Regions from separate parts of the Paenibacillus rhizovicinus genome, predicted to be linked through region 1. Evidence: a T-box and tRNA genes for the amino acid it is inferred to sense, from the RefSeq annotation. Region 1 holds a T-box; the other regions hold tRNA genes.

Evidence for each region. The T-box of region 1 lies ahead of argS (arginine--tRNA ligase). A T-box ahead of a tRNA ligase gene usually reads a tRNA of that ligase, here a tRNA-Arg.
Region 2: it has a tRNA-Arg gene. The T-box ahead of argS (arginine--tRNA ligase) is inferred to sense a tRNA for this amino acid. The anticodon was not compared.
Region 3: it has a tRNA-Arg gene. The T-box ahead of argS (arginine--tRNA ligase) is inferred to sense a tRNA for this amino acid. The anticodon was not compared.

What each region holds. Positions count from the first base shown of each region.
Region 1 covers NZ_CP048286.1:6,993,311-6,999,815, reverse strand. Annotated here, with positions in the region: gene GZH47_RS31150 (DNA glycosylase AlkZ-like family protein) at 1-920, opposite strand, end outside; gene argS (arginine--tRNA ligase) at 995-2,713, opposite strand; T-box leader at 2,779-3,002, opposite strand; gene GZH47_RS31140 (NUDIX hydrolase) at 3,054-3,671, opposite strand; gene GZH47_RS31135 (cob(I)yrinic acid a,c-diamide adenosyltransferase) at 3,906-4,463, opposite strand; gene GZH47_RS31130 (methylmalonyl-CoA mutase family protein) at 4,484-6,505, opposite strand, start outside.
Region 2 covers NZ_CP048286.1:3,304,066-3,310,570, reverse strand. Annotated here, with positions in the region: gene GZH47_RS14755 (gluconeogenesis factor YvcK family protein) at 1-232, shown strand, start outside; gene whiA (DNA-binding protein WhiA) at 239-1,168, shown strand; gene GZH47_RS14745 (HPr family phosphocarrier protein) at 1,269-1,538, shown strand; gene GZH47_RS14740 (SIMPL domain-containing protein) at 1,717-2,490, shown strand; gene sda (sporulation histidine kinase inhibitor Sda) at 2,652-2,969, opposite strand; gene clpP (ATP-dependent Clp endopeptidase proteolytic subunit ClpP) at 3,226-3,807, opposite strand; tRNA gene GZH47_RS14725 (tRNA-Arg) at 4,131-4,205, opposite strand; gene GZH47_RS14720 (sugar-binding transcriptional regulator) at 4,450-5,487, shown strand; gene gap (type I glyceraldehyde-3-phosphate dehydrogenase) at 5,615-6,505, shown strand, end outside.
Region 3 covers NZ_CP048286.1:6,119,948-6,126,452, forward strand. Annotated here, with positions in the region: gene GZH47_RS27285 (5'-deoxyadenosine deaminase) at 1-352, shown strand, start outside; gene GZH47_RS27290 (SDR family oxidoreductase) at 497-1,369, opposite strand; gene GZH47_RS27295 (hypothetical protein) at 2,108-2,569, shown strand; gene GZH47_RS27300 (accessory gene regulator B family protein) at 2,595-3,086, shown strand; gene GZH47_RS27305 (AgrD family cyclic lactone autoinducer peptide) at 3,083-3,205, shown strand; gene GZH47_RS27310 (LytTR family transcriptional regulator DNA-binding domain-containing protein) at 3,215-3,616, shown strand; tRNA gene GZH47_RS27315 (tRNA-Arg) at 3,780-3,856, opposite strand; gene GZH47_RS27320 (hypothetical protein) at 4,002-5,033, shown strand; gene tig (trigger factor) at 5,125-6,426, shown strand.

The DNA.
Region 1 (6,505 bases):
TCACCGTCAATAAGCAGATACTGCAGCACTTCATACCCTTTGTACCTGTTCGAGAGCTCGTCCGCATGGGCGCGCACCAGAAAATCCGACTTGTCGAGCATGAACGCGCATGATGGCAGCGCCTCGCATGCTTGCAATCGTTCGCTATCGTCCGCACATACGAATCCCGGTCCGAGATCGGCGGTCTCGGCCGCAATGATTTTGCCGGCTTTCAGTAAATCGTCGATCCCCCGTTGGATCGACTTGACGGGCAGCTGCGACCAGCTTCTCATGTTCGCCGCCGTCGCGAACGCCATGGCGCGGACAAAGGTATGGATTACCTCGGCAATCGCTTGATGGGTGCGGATCTCGTCGGCGCTGAGTTCGAACCACTCGGTCTCAAACAGAAACCAGCCCGTGTCCCAGTCCGTATCCGGCTGATGCTCACAGACGAGAAAGGCTTCCTGCAGCGTCTGCAGCGCCTTCGAAATTTCCGCTGCGGGATAGTCGTTCAATTCCAGCTTCAGCTGCTCTTTCGATAAGCCGCCCGAATGACGGAGCAGCCGGATGACCTCTTCGTGGATCGGCGCCATTCGCTTGGGCGGCTTACGAAAGGCCGTAGCGTACCGCGCCAAATCTTCTTGAAACACGTAGCCGATCCGCCCGCCGCAAAATCTTCCTTTGACGACGGCATTCTTCTCCCTCAGCTTGCCGGCGAACGCTTCGCCGGCAAATGACGCGCGATGCACTAATTTCGGCGGTTCGCCCGGCCTCGTGTTATGCACAGGAGATACAGGCTGCAGCAGACGAAACAATTCCAGAAACTCCTGTTCTTCGTTCAGCTGATCGCTCGAGTCGATTGAATGAATTGAAACTGGATCGAGCAGTCGCTGCATGCGCATTCGCTCGCGGATGACTTGCTGCTTGGTCAGTAGTAGCATACGTACGTTCCTCCTATAAGCTGAATTGGATTAGCGGGTATCGGCCAGTGAATTCGTCAGCAGTCGCCCCTGCGCTAGATTTGCTCCGGCGCCTCGAGACCGATTAAGCGCAGTCCGTTCCTCAAGACGGTTTGCACGCAGCGCACCAATGCAAGACGGGCTTCGCGCAGCGGAGCGGGCACATGGTCGAGCAGGATCGGACATTCGTGATAGAAGCGGTTGAACGCTTGCGCGACGTCGATCAGATAGCGGGTCACGATGGACGGCTCGAGCTTGTGCATCGCCAGCTCGACGCGCTCCCCGAACAGGGACAGCTCTTGAAGCAATGGATTCGACGCCTCATCGATAAGCAGGGCAGCGCGTTGCTGTGCCTGCTCGTTCGTCATGGACGCCGCGGCACCGGCTTTCGCCAGAATACTGGATGCGCGCGCATGCGCGTATTGCACGTAAGGACCTGTTTCGCCTTCGAAGTTCAGCATTTCGTCCCAGGAGAACGCAATATCTTTTATTCTGTTCGTGCTCAAATCATGGAAAATAACGGCGCCGACGCCGACCTGTCTAGCCGTCTCGTCGAGATGCTCCATCCCCTGATGGCGCTGCTCCATGATGGCTTTCGTCTTGGCGATGGATTGCTTCAGGACCTCATCCAACTTGACGACATTGCCTTTGCGCGTGGAGAGGCTCATCCCGTCGAGGCTGACGCGGCCGAAGGCGACATGGACCAAATCTCCCGCCCATTCATGGCCCATCAGCTCAACGACTTTGAACCACTGTTGAAAATGCAGATTTTGCGCGTAATCCGTCACGTAAATCGCTTTGTCAAAATCATACGTAGTCTTCCTGTACATGGCCGCCGCAATATCGCGCGTATGGTACAACGACGACCCGTCCTGCTTCAGGATGAGCGCCGGCGACATGCCGAAGCCATCCAAGCGGACCAGCCAAGCGCCGCTGTCTTCCTCGAGCAGCCCTTTCGCTTTCAGCTCCTCCACGACGGGTGCCGTTTTATCGTTATAGAAGCTTTCGCCGGTATAAGTATCGAACGTAATGCCAAGCAGTTCATAGATGCGGTTGAATGCAATCAAGCTGATGTCAACGAACCATTGCCATAGCGACAACGCTTCCGCATCGCCTTGTTCCATCTTCGCAAACCACGCACGGGCCTCATCGTTCAGCCCCGCATCTTTATCCGCCTCATCGTGAAACTTAACGTACAGACGCAGCAGTTCATCGATGCCGTCCTCTTCGATCGCCGCTTCGTCGCCCCACATGCGATATGCGACAATCAGCTTTCCGAACTGGGTTCCCCAATCGCCGAGATGGTTGATCCCGACGCAGGCGTACCCAAGAAAATCATGGATGCGGTATAACGCGTTGCCGATGACCGTCGATCTCAGGTGGGCAATGTGGAACGGCTTGGCGATATTGGGAGACGAGTAATCGATCACGACTGTCTTGCCGCTGCCGATGTTCTGCGCGCCGTAAAGCTCCCCCTGCTGCAAAATGCCCGCGACGACCGATTCCGCCACATGCGCCTTGTTCAAGTAGAAATTGAGGTAGCCGGCGCTCGCTTCGATACGCTCCACGCCCTCTAGTTGAAGGCGATTCTTCAAATCTTCGGCAATCGCTTGCGGCGCCTTGCGCAGCTGTCTGCTTAATTTGAAGCAAGGCAGCGACAAATCCCCTTGTTCCTTGTTGCTCGGATATTCGATCAGCGCAAGCAACTCCTCCACGGAAACCTCGTTCAGCAACGACGATACTTCCGCGGCGATGATGGTCTTGAATGTTCTCATAAGCTCCACTTCCTTTCTTGGATATGACGACGAATGGCCGGCAAACGCAAAAAGACTCCCGTCTCCTAAGAGACGAGAGCCTGAGGTTCCCGCGGTGCCACTCTAAGTGCCCGGCGATGCGCCTGACCACTCATACTGATAACGGTCAGCGACCGGATCTGCCTACGAATGCGCTGGTTCGGCAAACCATTTCCCGGGTCCGATTCCGCCATGCGCGCGTACCGGCTTCCACCAACCCGGCTCGCTAAGACTGCGCTGCATCGCGTACTGTCCCGTTCATTAACGTTTCCACTATTTTCTTGAGAGTTACTGTATCATACGCGAGTTGCCGGCGCAAGGTCTAATCGAACAGGATTTCATGTCCAGGGTTGTTCTTCATGTCGAAGAGCGCTTTGATTTGTTCCGCCGTATTGCGTTCCGTCGATAACGGAGGCAATTCGTCTTCCGCGAAGTAGCCGACAGCCGTCGTTTCCATGCCGGCCTCCGCTTGACCGCCGAGCACCTCGCATCGAATAAAGATTTTGTACACGTGGAACGGGGAAGGCGGATGCGCATGGAACTTCTTGTCGAGAATCCCGAGCAGTCGGAGCGGCATGACTTCCAATCCCGCTTCCTCCTTCACTTCCTTGACGACCACTTCCTTGGCCGAAAGCCCGATATCCGCCCATCCGCCCGGCAGCGCCCAAGCGCCATCCAGTCGTTCGCGAACGAGCAGAATCCGATCTTCATCGAAGATCACGCCGCGAACGTCCACCTTCGGCGTCTGATAACCGGTTTCGCCGGCAAACAGCGTTCTGATCTGGGATTCCTCGACCTCCGTATATTGCTGCATGATTTCGATGCTTAATGACCTTAATTGTTCGAATCGTTCGAGGTCGTAGATGTCTTTGGAATAGGCCAGTCCCGCTTGGCTGATCGCTTGAATCTGTTTCGCCCATTCGAGCCATTTCAGTTGCATCGGATTCATCCTTTCGAGTATGCTGACGGATTTTGGGTTCGGTTGAGAGATTAGTAGAGGCGCGAGTTTCCGGCCCTCCATTCATTCGGCGTTGAGTTCAGTCTAGCACAACTGCGCGGAATATAAATGGAGTAAAGTTCCTTGCGGATGGAAGGATGTGACTTCATCGCAAACGCAGATAAACAGGCCGCCGGATTGATAGGCTCCAGCAGCCTGTTCCTTTAATTAATGCTATTAAACGTCATCCTGATGCAGTCCCGTCTCTACTGCCCCTTCCCGAAGATTAACGTAACGGGCCGCGACGAACAGCAGATCGGAGAGCCGGTTCAAATACGTCAGCACGACCGGGCTGATGTCTTCCTCCTTCCACACCTCGACGGCCATCCGCTCCGCCCGGCGGACGATCGTCCTTGCCGCGTGAAGCGAAGCGCCGCATAGATGGCCGCCCGGCAATATGAAGTTAGATAACGGGGGCAGGCTCGCCTCCATCTCATCGATTTGCTCTTCCAAGAAACCGACGTCGGCTTCCGTGATCGGCCATGCGACCTTCAGTCTGGTCGGAGTCGCCAATTCCGCACCGACATGGAACAGCTTCGTCTGCACGACATGCATCGCCTGCCGAAACGCTGCCCATTCTTCGCCCTGCCCGAGCGAAGCAAGCGCCAAACCGATCATCGAATTGGCTTCATCGCACGTACCGTAAGCATTCACCCTTGATGAATTCTTCGAGACTCTCTTTCCGTGCACCAAGCTCGTTTGGCCTTTGTCTCCCGTTCGCGTATAGATTTTCATGGAAATCCTCCTCGTCCGCGCTACATGTTCCGTCGGTATTGTCCGCCGACCTCGTATAGAGCGCTCGTGATTTGTCCGAGCGACGCCGATTTCACGACTTCCATTAACGCTTCGAACAAATTGCCGTTCTGCCGGGCAACCTGCTTCAAGTGATCGAGCGCAGTCCGACTCTGATCCTGATGCTTCAGCCGGAACGCCGACAAATGGCGAATTTGCTCCTGCTTCTCCTCTTCCGTCGAACGGGCCAGCTCGATATCGTAACGATGCTCGCTCGGGTTCCGGTCGACGAACGTATTCACCCCGATGATCGGCAGCTCGCCGCTATGCTTCAAATGCTCGTAATGCAGCGATTCATCTTGGATTTTGCCCCGCTGGTATCCCGTTTCCATCGCTCCCAGCACTCCGCCGCGATCATGCAGGCGCTGAAATTCCAGCAGCACCGCTTCTTCCATGAGGTCGGTAAGCTCTTCGATGATAAAAGAGCCTTGGAGCGGGTTCTCGTTCTTGGCCATGCCCAGCTCGCGGCTGATAATCAGCTGAATGGCCATCGCCCGGCGCACGGAGCTTTCGGTCGGCGTCGTCACGGCCTCGTCGTAGGCATTCGTATGCAGGGAATTGCAGTTGTCGTAGATTGCCATCAGCGCCTGCAGCGTCGTGCGAATGTCGTTGAAATCCATCTCCTGCGCATGCAGCGAGCGGCCGGACGTCTGAATATGGTATTTGAGCTTCTGGCTGCGTTCATTGGCGCCGTACTTATGCTTCATGACCGTGGACCAGATGCGCCGGGCGACGCGACCCATGACGCTGTATTCCGGATCGAGTCCGTTACTGAAGAAGAACGATAGATTCGGCGCGAATTCGTCGATTCGCATCCCGCGGGACAGGTAATATTCGACGTAGGTGAACCCGTTCGCCAGCGTAAACGCCAATTGGGTAACGGGGTTGGCTCCGGCTTCCGCGATATGATAGCCGCTAATGCTGACCGAATAATAATGGCGCACCTGATGATCGATAAAATACTGCTGGACGTCTCCCATCATTTTCAACGCGAACTCCGTACTGAAGATGCACGTGTTCTGACCCTGGTCTTCTTTGAGAATATCCGCCTGCACCGTGCCGCGCACCGCTTGCAGCGTGGATGCCCGGATGCCTGCATATTCCGCTTCGTCCGGCTGTCGGCCATGCTCCGCCGCGAAGCGATCGACCTGCTGATCGATGGCCGTATTCATGAACATCGCCAAGATCGCCGGTGCTGGACCGTTGATCGTCATCGATACGCTGACGGAAGGATGACAGAGATCAAAGCCGGCGTACAGCTTCTTCATATCGTCGAGCGAGCACACGTTAACGCCGCTGTTCCCGATTTTGCCGAAAATGTCCGGACGATCGCTCGGATCCTGCCCGTACAGCGTCACGCTGTCGAAGGCGGTAGACAGCCTTTTGGCATCGTCGTTGCGGCACAGGTAGTGGAACCGGCGATTGGTCCGCTCCGGCGTGCCTTCTCCGGCGAATTGACGCTTGGGCTCTTCGTCGGTGCGCTTGAATGCGAATACGCCCGCCGTATACGGAAAGGAACCAGGCAAGTTCTCCTTCAGCAGCCAGCGGAGCAATTCGCCGTCTTCATCGAACTTCGGCAGACTTATCCGCGGAATACGGCTGCCCGACAGCGATTGAGAAACCAGTTCGGTTCCGGCTTCCATGCCGCGAACCTTCGTAAATAGCCAATCTTGGCCGTACGCATCGCGGATGCCCGGCCATGCATCCAATTGCTTCCGGCTATCCGGATGCTGGACGGCTTCGCATTCGGCGAGCATGGCATCCAGCTTCTCCGCGATTAGAGCTGCTTCAGCGTCAGTCAGATGCTGTCCGCTGTTGGCTGCGATCAGCCTTTTCGTCCCCTGCAGCTGCGCCATGTCGCGCGCGACCGTGACTTGCTCTTCAATGAATGCGCGATACCGGCGGACGGTTTGAGCGATTTCGCTCAGGTAACCGGTTCGATCGGGAGGAATGATCGCATTCATGCTCGCCGCATTCGCATCGGC
Region 2 (6,505 bases), 3.4 Mb from region 1:
GTTCGATTACGTGATCGTGAATGACGGTGAAATTCCGGAGCAAGTACAGCAGAAGTACGCCGAAATGGGCGCGAAAGCCGTGCATTTGGATTTGGAAGAAGTGAAACGGCGCGGTTATGAAGTCATTGCCGACAAGCTCGTCTTGTTCCGCACTTATCTGCGGCATGACGCGGCGAGATTAAGTCATCATATTTATCAGCTTGTGGAGAATTGGATGCAACGAAAGAGGTGAGGTTACATGTCTTTTGCGGGACAAACCAAAAAAGAATTGACGCTCATCGAAGCGGACCCGTGCTGTGAGCGGGCAGAACTGTCTGCGCTGATTCGCATGAACGGTTCAGTCTCGTTATCCAGCCGGAAAGTCATCCTCGATATTTCGACGGAAAACGCAGCAATCGCAAGACGGATTTACTCCCTCATCAAGAAGCAGTTTGCGGTGCACACCGAGCTGCTCGTTCGCAAGAAAATGAGGCTGAAGAAGAACAATGTCTATATCGTTCGGATCCCGACCAACGTACAGGAGATTTTGAGTCAGCTTGAAATCGTATCGGAAGGATTCGTCTTCAATCAAGGGATCGACCGGGAAATGATCCGCAAGTCGTGCTGCAAACGTTCCTATTTGCGGGGGGCCTTCTTGGCTGGAGGTTCGGTGAATAACCCGGAAGGATCTTCGTACCATTTGGAAATTGCCACGATGTATGAAGAGCACTGTCAGGCGCTCGTGGAGCTGGCGAACAAGTTTGACTTGAACGCGCGCTGCATCGAACGGAAGAAGGGGTTCATCTTCTACATGAAAGAGGGCGAGAAGATCATCGAGCTTCTCAGCATCATCGGCGCGCATCAAGCGCTTTTCAAGTTCGAGGATGTCCGAATCATGCGGGATATGCGCAACTCCGTCAACCGGATCGTAAACTGCGAGACGGCGAATTTGAATAAGACGATCGGTGCGGCTGTCCGCCAGATCGATAATATCAAGCTGCTGGAGCGGGAAGTGGGACTGAGTTCGCTGCCCGAGAAGCTCCGTGAAGTAGCGCATATAAGGCTGATGCACCCGGATTTGAATTTAACGGAAGTCGGCGAAATGCTCAAAGGTAAAGTGAGCAAATCGGGCGTCAATCATCGCTTGCGTAAAATTGACGAGCTTGCGGAAAAATTAAGGAACGGATAGGCAAAGGCTAGTGTACAAGTCGCAAAAGTGGTATAATAATGAGTAAAATGACGTTTGCATGTATGTAAGGGATGAATTTCGTATAGGGGGTAAGGTTTCCATGACAAGGCATCCGGTTGTCGTTCGACTGAAGACGGGTCTTCATGCAAGACCGGCCGCACTTTTTGTTCAGGAAGCGAATAAGTTTTCTTCCGAGGTCTTCGTAGAGAAAGACGATAAAAAAGTGAACGCAAAATCGATTATGGGGATTATGAGCCTTGCAATTAGTTCAGGTACTGAGGTTACGATTAGCGCGGAAGGTTCGGATGCCGACCAAGCTGTAACCGCTTTAGTCAACCTGGTCAGCAAAGAAGAGCTCGAGAATCAATAATTGTGATCGAGCAGCCGTTTCAGGCTGTTCGTTTCGGTGACGAGGAAACTCCCGCAGGGGGGTTTTTTCTGTTTTTTCAGGGGAATTAACAAACTTGGCCGTTTACGCAACATTGGCGGACAAGAGCGCGTCTTAATAGGTAAGCAACACCTATTCTTGGTAAAAAGGGGCGAGATGAATGATGATGATGAAACCGAAATGGGCGCTTGTACCCGTGTTGGCGCTAGCCGTAGGCGTAGGCGCAATGTTTGGAGCAGGCGGACATGGCAGCAAGCCGGTTTATGCGGTAGACAATCCCTCGGTCGCACAGAAAAGCACGATTACGGTAGCGGGTACCGGCAAAATCGATGCGGCACCGGACGTGGCGTATTTGAACGTAGCGGTGGAAGCGAGAGCGGCAACGGCGAAAGAGGCGCAATCGAAGAATGCGGCACAATTCGCGGGACTCACGAAGCTGCTGTATGACACGTACAAAACGGCGGCGAAGGATGTAAAGACGACGGGCTTCTCCGTGCAGCCGGAATATGAATACAACAGCAAGGACGGCACGAGTAAGATTAAGGGCTACTTGGCCGTTCACAACATTCAAGTCACGACCCGCAACCTGGATGGCATCGGCAAGCTGCTGGATGATTTGTCGGCTTCGGGTGCCAATCGCGTAGACGGCGTACAGTTCGATACAGAGAAACAGGATCAATACGAGCTGCAGGCGCTGGATAAAGCGATGGCGAATGCCAAAGCGAAAGCAGATACGCTGGCCAAAGCAGCGGGCAAACAAGTCAAAGAAGTGACGGCTATCACGCAAAACGACGCAAACAGCGGACCGATTTTCTACAACAAGAACGAAATGTCCGCAGCGGCGAGTGACGCAGCTGCCCCGGCAAGCACAGCCATCCAAGCCGGAGAAATCACCATCTCGACCGATATTACAGTCGTCTATGAAATGCAGTAATTAATAAAGGCAGACCAGTCTCCGGTCAGGAGATGGGTCTGCCTTTTCTTACAGAGCACTGTATGGTGAAGAGCGCCAGAGAAAGAATAGACCGCGCCGTTTGCGAACGGCGCGGTCTATCTCTGATTATGCGTAATGCTTATGATGGCGTCTGAGTCGGTCTAGGCTAGTGATTGGCGTTCATCGTCGATGCTCAATCCGCGCTGCTCGATGGCATGTTCGATCAAGGCGATAAATTCTTCGGACAGCTGCATGGCCTTCGCTTCTTGATAAACTTCCATCAAGTGAGTATCGCTGAGCGGACGCAGCAACAACGACCTGTCCTGCATCGGCAAAAACAAGTTGTGGGTATCGGGTTCATGCGTGGAAGCGTGTTGGAGATTCGATTCGAACGCAGGCGCATAAGGTGTATAGGAAGTGCTTGTGTGGTTGGATCGAATGAAATTTCGCACGCTTGCGAATGGATTCGTAAGTTTCATGCGTGTGCAACTCCGTTTTATAGATTTCAAAACAACATATATTTACAAATACGAGAACCTAACTCGAGGTGGATATGGAATCATTTAGTACATATTAACATGGTTCGAGAGTAGCGTCCCTAAGCATTCGGCGGGTTGAATGATAGTTGACAAAACGTCGAATGTATGTTAATTGAAACTCCGGTTCCGCCGACAAAAATAAAAGAGCGTTAATCCAGGAAGGATTAACGCTCTTTGCTTGCGAGTAGAACCGTTCTTACAGCTTCTCGATGACTTTGTCGACGAGACCGTAGGCTGCGGCTTCCGCTGCGGACATGAAGTAGTCGCGGTCGGTGTCGCGCTCGATTTTCTCAAGCGATTGGCCGGTGCGCTCTACAAGAATGCGATTCAGCGTATCGCGCGTTTTGAGAATGTGCTTCGCGCGAATTTCGATGTCGCTGGCTTGGCCTTGCGCGCCGCCGAGCGGCTGATGGATCATTACCTCGCTGTTAGGCAGGGCATAACGTTTGCCTTTGGCGCCTGCGGCCAGAAGGAAAGCCCCCATGGAAGCGGCCATACCGACGCAGATCGTCGAGACTTCGGGCTTGATGAAATTCATCGTATCGAATATAGCGAGACCTGCCGAGACCGAACCGCCAGGACTGTTAATGTAGAGTGAGATATCTTTGTCGGGATCGTCGGCCGCAAGGAACAACAGCTGCGCGATAATGGAGTTGGCGACCATGTCGTTGACGGGCGTGCCAAGGAATACAATGCGATCCTTCAGCAAACGGGAGTAAATGTCGTAAGCACGCTCTCCGCGATTGCTCTGCTCGATAACCATTGGTACGAAATTCATCGATTCCATTTTAATTCCCTCCTAAAAAGGTAATGGTTGTTATGATGGTGAAACGTGTAAACCCATCATAGCGGAAAAATAAACAAAAGTCAAAGAAGGTCAAATTATCAGGCAAAGGCCCGCAGTACCTGAATCTCATGGGCGATACAATGCGGTCATGCTGGCAGAGGAAGCTCGATAAACCTGTGCGGCCGGAAGGTTACGTTGGGTCGGATTTGGAGATGCTTGTTGAGGTGGCGGGAGCAGAGAGGCATGAAAAAAGGGCCTCCCGATAATCGGAAGACCCTTGCTCTGTATGTAGTTGAAGCATGCATAGAAGTTAATGGCGCGCCCGCGAGGAATTGAACCTCGATCTCAGGCTCCGGAGGCCTACGTCATATCCATTGGACCACGGGCGCATTGTGACAGCAAATATGATTATAGAGGATAACGATTAGAAAAGCAAGCATGGGTTGAGAAATAATTTTGTGTAAATCGTGTCGGTAATCGGTTTCATTCAGCAAACCGACCTTGCTCCCTTCCATCGAATGGGTTACAATAGTGGTGGGACTTAAAACGATCAGGCGGGACGATTTACGTCCCTAGCGTTTTCGTCCCAACGAATTGACCCAGCTCTTCTGCAACAGGAGTGGATGTTGAATAATGCACGCTCTTATCGCCATGCAACAACAGCTTCTGCCGGATTTGCTTGTCGTCATGCGCAAAAGGTATCTAATCCTCCGCCAGGTCATGCTCTCGGATATGATCGGCCGCCGTTCTCTTGCCGCATCGCTGGAGATGACGGAGCGCGTACTCCGAGCGGAAACGGATTTCCTGAAGGCGCAGGAGCTGCTGATCATCGATGCCGCGGGCATGCGAATCAGTGAAGCGGGAAGACGCTTGCTCGAAGAGATGGAGCCGTTCTACAAAGCCATGTTCGGCTTATCCGAGCTGGAAGAGAAAATCCGCAGGCATTTCGGCTTGCAGCAAGTGGTCATCGTACCGGGAGATTCGGATGAATCGCCTGTCACAAGGCGCGAGCTTGGCAAAGCCGGCTGCTCCGTGCTTCGGAAGGCCATGGGCAACAACGATGTCGTCGCCGTCACAGGCGGAACGACGCTTGCCCAAGTGGCGAACCAACTGACATCTCAGACCCCGCTCAGAGGGAACTGGTTCGTTCCGGCTCGAGGGGGATTAGGAGAAAGCTTGGATTACCAGGCCAACACGATTGCCTCCACTATGGCGAAACGGACGGGTGCGCAATACCGGATGCTTCATGTGCCTGATCATTTAGGTGAAGAAGCTTATACCTCCCTGATGCAGGAGCCGAACGTGCGCGAAATCGTCGAAGTGATTCGCAAAGCCCGCATCGTCATTCATGGCATCGGGGACGCTATGGTAATGGCCCGGCGCAGACGCGTGGACGATTCCGTCGTGAATGCCATGGAAGCCGAAGGGGCGCTAGCCGAGTCGTTCGGGTATTATTTCGACCGGAACGGAGCCGTTGTCCATAAGATGCTCACCGCAGGCTTGCGGCTGGAAGACATTATGGATACCGAGGTCGTCATCGCGATCGCGGGCGGAAGGAGCAAAGGCGAAGCCATTGCCGCCGTCATGCGTTTCGGTCATGATGACGTACTGGTAACGGATGAGTCTGCTGCGCTTGAAATCGCGGCGATCATTGATAATAACCCGGATTGATTGCGAGACTACGAACACTTAGAACAGTAAGAACAGAATTGTTATCATGACGAGTCGAAGGCGGCCCGCCGGCTGTCCGCGATCTACGTCTTGAAATAAATGAAATTATGCCTAGGAGGAAACAAAAATGGTAAAAGTTGGTATTAACGGATTTGGTCGTATCGGTCGTAACGTGTTCCGTGCAGCATTGAACAACCCGAATGTTGAAATCGTGGCTGTTAACGATTTGACAGACACTAACACACTGGCTCACCTGCTTAAGTACGACACGACTCATGGTCAACTGAATGGTACGGTTGAAGCTAAAGAAGGCGCGCTGATCGTGAACGGCCGCGAAATCAAAGTTTTTGCTGAACGCAACCCTGAGAACCTTCCATGGGCATCCGTAGGCGCTGAAATCGTTGTTGAATCCACAGGTATCTTCACAGCGAAAGAAAAAGCCGAGCTTCACTTGAAAGGCGGCGCGAAGAAAGTAATCATCTCCGCACCAGCTTCCAACGAAGACATCACGATCGTAATGGGCGTTAACGAAGACAAATACGATGCAGCTGCTCACACAGTTATCTCCAACGCATCTTGCACAACGAACTGCCTGGCTCCATTCGCAAAAGTGCTTAACGACAAATTCGGTATCGTTAAAGGCATGATGACTACGATTCACTCGTACACTAACGACCAATCCGTACTTGACGTTCCTCATAAAGACCTGCGCCGTGCTCGCGCTGCCGCAGAAAACATCATTCCTTCTTCGACAGGCGCTGCAAAAGCAGTATCCCTTGTACTGCCTGAGCTGAAAGGCAAATTGAACGGCATGGCTATGCGCGTTCCTACGCCTAACGTTTCCGTAACTGACCTGGTTGCTGAACTGAAAGTTAACGTTACGGTTGAAGAAGTTAACGCTGCGCTGAAAGATGCTGCTAACACTTCGCTTAAAGGCATCTTGAACTACTCCGAAGAGCCGCTTGTATCGAGCGACTACAATGGCGACCCTGCTTCCTCCACGATCGACGCACTGTCG
Region 3 (6,505 bases), 870 kb from region 1:
GCTCCTTCATAAATCCCGCTGCGGGCCGGAGTCGATGAATGCGCGGACCGTTCTCCGGATGGCGACGATCGGCGGCGCGCGAACGCTGGGACTGGATCATTTGGTCGGCAGCATCGAACCGGGCAAGAAAGCGGATTTGGTGATGCTGGACCTCGAGGATTTTCACGCATTCCCTTCTTACGGAGCAGATCCCTACTCGAGGGTCGTGTATGCGGCATCGCGAGGCAACGTGACGAACGTTTGGGTGGACGGCAAGCTTGTCGTGGAACGGGGCCGCGTGAGGACGGTCGACAAAAGAAACGTGCTTCGCGAGGCGGACCGTTCCATCTCGCGCATGCTGAAGCGGATTTGAAGGGTTCTGAATAGGATGGATCGTCCCGCTGCGAAATTCATTGCAGCTCGAAGACGTGCATGCCCGAAACTCGGGCATGCACGTCTTTGTCTTAGGTTGATTTGCGTTCCGCAAGCGAATTGAAGACAACTGGATCGAGAACGACTATCCGTTGACGATTTCGCCGCCGTTTACATGGAGCACTTGGCCGCTCACGTAAGAAGAGTCGTCGCACGCCAAGTAGACGTAGGACGGTGCCAGTTCCTCCGGCTGACCGGCGCGTTTCATCGGCGTGTCGGAGCCGAATTTGGCGACCTTGTCGGCGTCGAAGGTCGACGGGATGAGCGGCGTCCAGATCGGACCGGGAGCCACTGCGTTGACCCGGATGCCCTGCTCCGCAAGATTCATGGCAAGCGAGCGGGTAAACGCGACGATCGCGCCTTTCGTGGACGAGTAATCGAGTAGTGTCGGGCTTCCGTGATAAGCCGTGATCGACGCCGTATTAACGATGGCCGAGCCCGTTTTCAGATGCGGCATTGCCGCTTGCGTCAGATAGAACATGCCGAAAATATTCGTCTTGAACGTCCGCTCCAGCTGCTGAGGCGTAATTTGTTCCAGCTTGTCCTGCGGGTGCTGCTCCGCCGCGTTGTTGACGACAATGTCGAGGCCGCCGAGCTTATCGGTGATTTCCTTAACGGCACTCGTGCAAAACGCAGGATCGCCGATATCGCCGGCTATGGTCAAACATTTTCGGCCGAGTCCTTCGATCAGGCTTTTGATCTCTCCTGCATCGTCGTGCTCGTCCAGGTACATGATGGCCACGTCCGCCCCTTCTTTGGCGAATAGGAGGGAGACGGCTCGTCCGATGCCGCTGTCTCCGCCAGTGATGACGGCTACCTTGCCGTTCAGCTTGCCTGCCGCCTTATACGAGTCGGATTGGAACTGCGGCCTTGGATTCATGTCGCTTTCCAAGCCGGGCTGGCGATCCTGGTGCTGAGGGGGGAACGAAGACGGTCGATTGCTTTGCTGCTTGCCCATAATCAAGCTCACTCCTTCAAGATGAATAGTTTGAATCGTTTGCACGTGCAGAAAACGAGTTTCGTGCACCATTCGCGCTATTATTTTGCGGTAATCATTGTTAATTTAAACGTTGTTGCGATGCTGTAAACGCAAACGATCTTTTAGTCCCGTACGATGACGACCTTGTGCCTATTGAAATGCACCGGTTTCGTTTTTTGCTGCTTGTTAAAATAATCATTTTTGTTCTTAGAATGCTCGGTTTACATGTCAACTATTTTCGATTATCTTTGGTTATAGGACACGCAGATTTTAGCAGAAATAGAGAGTAGGGAAGAAGTATGGTTAAACGCCGGCCGGATGGCGAAAGTCTTGGTATTCGCTAGGCATGCCGTTGGTTTTTTTGTCGTGCTTCTCGAAACCTGCCGATTTAAGGTACGTTCCCTCAAGCAAATCGCACTGATCCGTTGGGCGGCAAACCCATGTGGACCATACAGAGATAGATAATAATTGGGTACATGATGAGAGCAAGCGACATCGGAGGGGTTCTGGTACATGAATTACATCTTGTTTATAGCCGGATCGGAATGCGAATATTTATCCATTTTCATCTTTATGTTCTCGCTTTTTCGATTCGAAATCAGGAAAGATCGAATCATTCGCATTATCATTCTTGCTTTTATTCTTTGCCAGGTATCCTATATCATTCGGAAGTTTCCCGAAATCGTCGACGTATCGTCGTATATCCAAATTTTATTCATGATTATCGCGCTTTGGGCGCTGTTTAGAGTTCCGCTCTATTATTCTTTTATAATGAACGGCGCGGGATTCATTGTCCCCTTTGCCATCCAGGTCGGGACGATCGGTCTGCTCTACTTGACCGGCACGCCTTTCAAAGCGATCGCCGACAGTCCGGTGCTGGTGACCGCGACGCAAATTTTGTCTGCGACGATCGTCATTGGATTGAGCCGCTGGATCGTCATCAAGAACGTCGGATTTGACTATGTCCCGGCGTCTCATCGCGTGTTTGTCGAAATGAATAAGAATAATGCGACGTTATTTGCGATCATCGCTTCGAGTCTGATTATCGCATTAATTTCAGGAGTTGCCTTGCGCGGAAATTTAGAAGCATATATAGTAGTAGCAGGGACAATTTTCCTATTATCGATTCCGTTTTTTATCTATTTCAGCCGTCGAAAGGATATAGAGGATGCTCAATAGACTCGCACTCGCCTTGCATAAGCGAATGGTCGCGATTGGCGTCGAAAACGCACCTTCGGTTCCGGTGATTACTTATGCGTTCGAGATCCTGACCAACACGTTTTCCGCTGCATTCGCAGGCTTGATCATCGGCGCCATTACCGGGGAGTTCCTTCATACGTTATATGGGCTGCTTGTCCTAGTTGTCATCAGGTATATATCAGGCGGCTATCATTTGAAATCCAGCCTATGGTGCGTAGCCGCTTCCACGTTCGTCGTGGCGGCAATCCCCCATGTTCCGGTTCATTCCGCCTCAATCCCTTACCTCACGGGCTTTTCGGTCATCATGATGCTTATCTTTGCTCCAGCGAACTATGACAAATACGCGACGATCCCTAAACGGTATTATCCTTTGCTTAAAGTGCTTGCCGCGGCCTTGGTCGCTACTAATTTTATTTTTAGTTCTGAAATCATGACCGTCGTGTTTGCGGTTCAATCCGTACTTCTCTTATTCAAAGAAGGAGGTGAAGAACAATGAAAAAAGCAGCCTATCGTTTTCTTGGACTAGCTTTGACTGGTGTTGCGGCTATGTTCGTATTAACTGGCTCTTATCTTATTTTTCATAAGCCGCAGATTCCGGCCGAGCTCAGAAAGTAGGTGTAGAGCATGCAATTACTGCTTGTAAAACGCCACAGCAAGAAGGACTTCGAGATCGTTAGTGTAGACAGCAAGGAAATTCTCTTCATGAATTCCTACAATGGTCAGATTAATTACCAGCTTAGGGATGGTACGATTTTGAATCCGCCTTCAACGTTTGAAGAACATGAACGCGTGTTGCTTTCGGAGAATTTCGCGAAGTCCGACCGCTGCTATGTGGTGAATATGGACAACGTGGAATTCTATGACGAGCAACGGCTGCGATTGTTCTTTGATCCAGAACCGGTCGATAAAGTGGCGCCTAGCGCTCCGGTTTCTTTATCTCGGGCCGATGTTGTTGCAGGCGTTCGAACGGCAAGTGCAGACGGAAACAATCAGACCAAGTTAAAGGCAATTAAGATCTGGCCATGAGCTTTCCTCACGGAAAGCTTTTTTATTTGTCCGTTTTTTCTAGCTAATTCATTGGGATTCCATTCGTTTGTGGAAACGGCCGGCAAAACAAAAAAAGCCCCGAATCCTCGATATACAAGGAATTCGGAGCTTTATGGCTTCAATAAATGAATGTCTGGAAAAATGGCGTCCCAGGAGGGATTCGAACCCCCGACAACACGCTTAGAAGGCGTGTGCTCTATCCAACTGAGCTACTGGGACAACAGGAAATATCATATCATGGGATTTTCGATAATGCAACCCATTAAATGCATTTTTTTATTTTTATTAACGGGGACAGCGTGGCCTGCCCGAAATCTATCAAAATAGCGGCAGGGACGTTTCAAAAAAAACAGCTTCGGCCAAAATGGAAATGAACGGCAGGGAGTGTTATAATCGTACTCTATCCGAACAACAGGCCGAAGAGCGGTGCGGCAAACAAGGCGGTGATTCTATTACGACGTCCAATTCATCTCATGATGACAATAGAGAGAACGTTTATTTATTCCCCAGCATGCTCGATCAATATCAAAATCAATTAACGAGGCTGCTGGAATCGGAGCAATACGGGGAAGCGAAGGAACTGTTACGGTTTCTGCTTCATTGCCAAGGTGAAGAAAAGCGGCATTACGAGGAATGGAGCAATTTATTGACGTGGCTCGATGTTGCCTTTCCTTCTTCCGATAACGCGGGAAGAGAACACGCATCCGCCCCCTACATAGAAGACGAGAACGAAGATTCGCTGCGCGAACAGGCTCTTAACCCTGCAGAATACGATGAGGACTATGTTCAGCAGGTGCTGTATATCATGCAGCATCATCCCGTCGCGGACCAGCAGCTGCTGGCGCTGGAGCGAGCGGCTTATTTGACGCATCCTGGCGTCGATGAAGTGATCCTCTCATGGCTGACGGGCAAAGACCTGCATCCCGAACTGCAATTCAAAGCGCTCCAATGCTTGAAGAAGCGGGGCGTAACCGGGACGGTCGAGCTGGAACGGCTTGGCGAGCTAGTCGAGCTTGAAGTCGAGGCGACGCCTCTGTCCATGGAAGAATTTCCGCCGGTGGTAGCGAAAGTCGTGGAACGGGTTGAGTCCGTGACGGAGGTGATCGAAGCGTCCCTGCCGCATTTTGCACGGGAGTTATGGAAAGAATGTTTGCAGTGCATTTATGGCACTACGGCGTATTTCAGGCTGCAGAACGACGACGACGAGACGGTCGACTGCTATTCCGGGGCGCTCCATCAAGTGCTGGAACTATCGCTTTACGGCCGCGTGAATGACGACGATATCCGCGAAACATACGGGATTACGGATGCCCTGCGCTTCCGATATGAGCAGGCCTGCCGCTCGCTTCGGCAAATCGTGCAATTTCGATTAGAGGATAACGGGGGCAAGTCTTGATATTCGGCCGAAAGTTGAGTATAATAGAATGGTTTATTACGGGTAAGATCTGACGCAGAAGCGTTATTTAATTTGGAGGGGAAAGCATAACATGACAGCAACTTGGGAAAAAATAGACAAGAATCTTGTCTCGATCAGCGTTGAGGTTGAAGCTGGACAAGTAAACGAGGCAATCGACAAAGCATTCAAGAAGGTCGTTCAGAAAGTAAACGTTCCAGGATTCCGTAAAGGCAAAGTACCGCGGAGCATTTTCGAAGCTCGTTTCGGCATCGAAAGCCTGTACCAAGACGCAATCGACATCCTGCTTCCTGATTCCTACTCGGCAGCGCTGCAAGAGACTGGCGTATTCCCTGTCGACCGTCCGGAAATCGACGTTCAACAATTCGCTAAAGGCCAAGTGTGCAAATACACGGCTAAAGTAACGGTTAAACCGGAAGTTGAGCTTGGCGAATACAAAGGCCTTGAAGTACCTTCCGCGGACGCAGAAGTTACGGATGAAGAAGTTGCGGCTGAGCTTAACCGCCTGCAACAGCGCCATGCTGAACTGACTGTCCTTGAAGAAGGCGCGGCAGAAAGCGGCGACATCACTGTCATCGATTTCGACGGCTACGTAGACGGCGAAGCGTTCGAAGGCGGCAAGAGCGAGCGTCATTCCCTGGAACTCGGTTCCGGTTCGTTCATCCCGGGCTTCGAAGAGCAAGTCGTTGGCATGGCAACAGGCGACTTCAAAGACATCGAAGTTACATTCCCTGAGACTTACCATGCCGAGCACCTGGCAGGCAAACTTGCCGTGTTCAAAGTGAAGCTGCATGAAATCAAACGCAAAAACCTTCCGGCGCTTGACGACGAGTTCGCGAAAGACGTTAGCGAATTCGATACGCTCGAAGAGTACAAGCAGGACCTGAAATCGAAATTGGCTGACCGCAAATCGAAAGAAAACGAATCCGCTCGCGAAGCGGCTGTAGTTGAGAAAGCTGCTGAAGCGGCTGTCATCGATATTCCGGAAGCCATGATCGATTCCGAAACTTCGTTCATGCTGCGCGATTTCGAGAACCGTCTGAAAATGCAAGGCATGAACCTTGAACTGTACTTCCAATTCTCCGGCCAAGACGAAGCGGCGCTTCGCGGTCAAATGCGCGGGGATGCCGAGAAGCGCGTTCGCAACAACCTTGTTCTTGAGCAAATCGCGAAGAACGAAGGCATTGTCGTGAACGACGAGGATCTGAACGAAGAGCTCGAGAACCTGTCCAAACAATACAGCCGTTCCGCTGAAGAGCTTCGCACGATTTTCGAAAGCAACGGCAACCTTGACAACATCAAGGAAGACCTCGTGCTTCGTAAAACAATCAAGTTCCTTCTTGACAACAGCAAAGAAGTTTCCGTTGTTGCTTAATCGTTAAACTTAATTAAAATGAATCTATGGATAAGGCACGTGAATCACGTGCCTTATTTTATCCTCATCGTGTTTATTC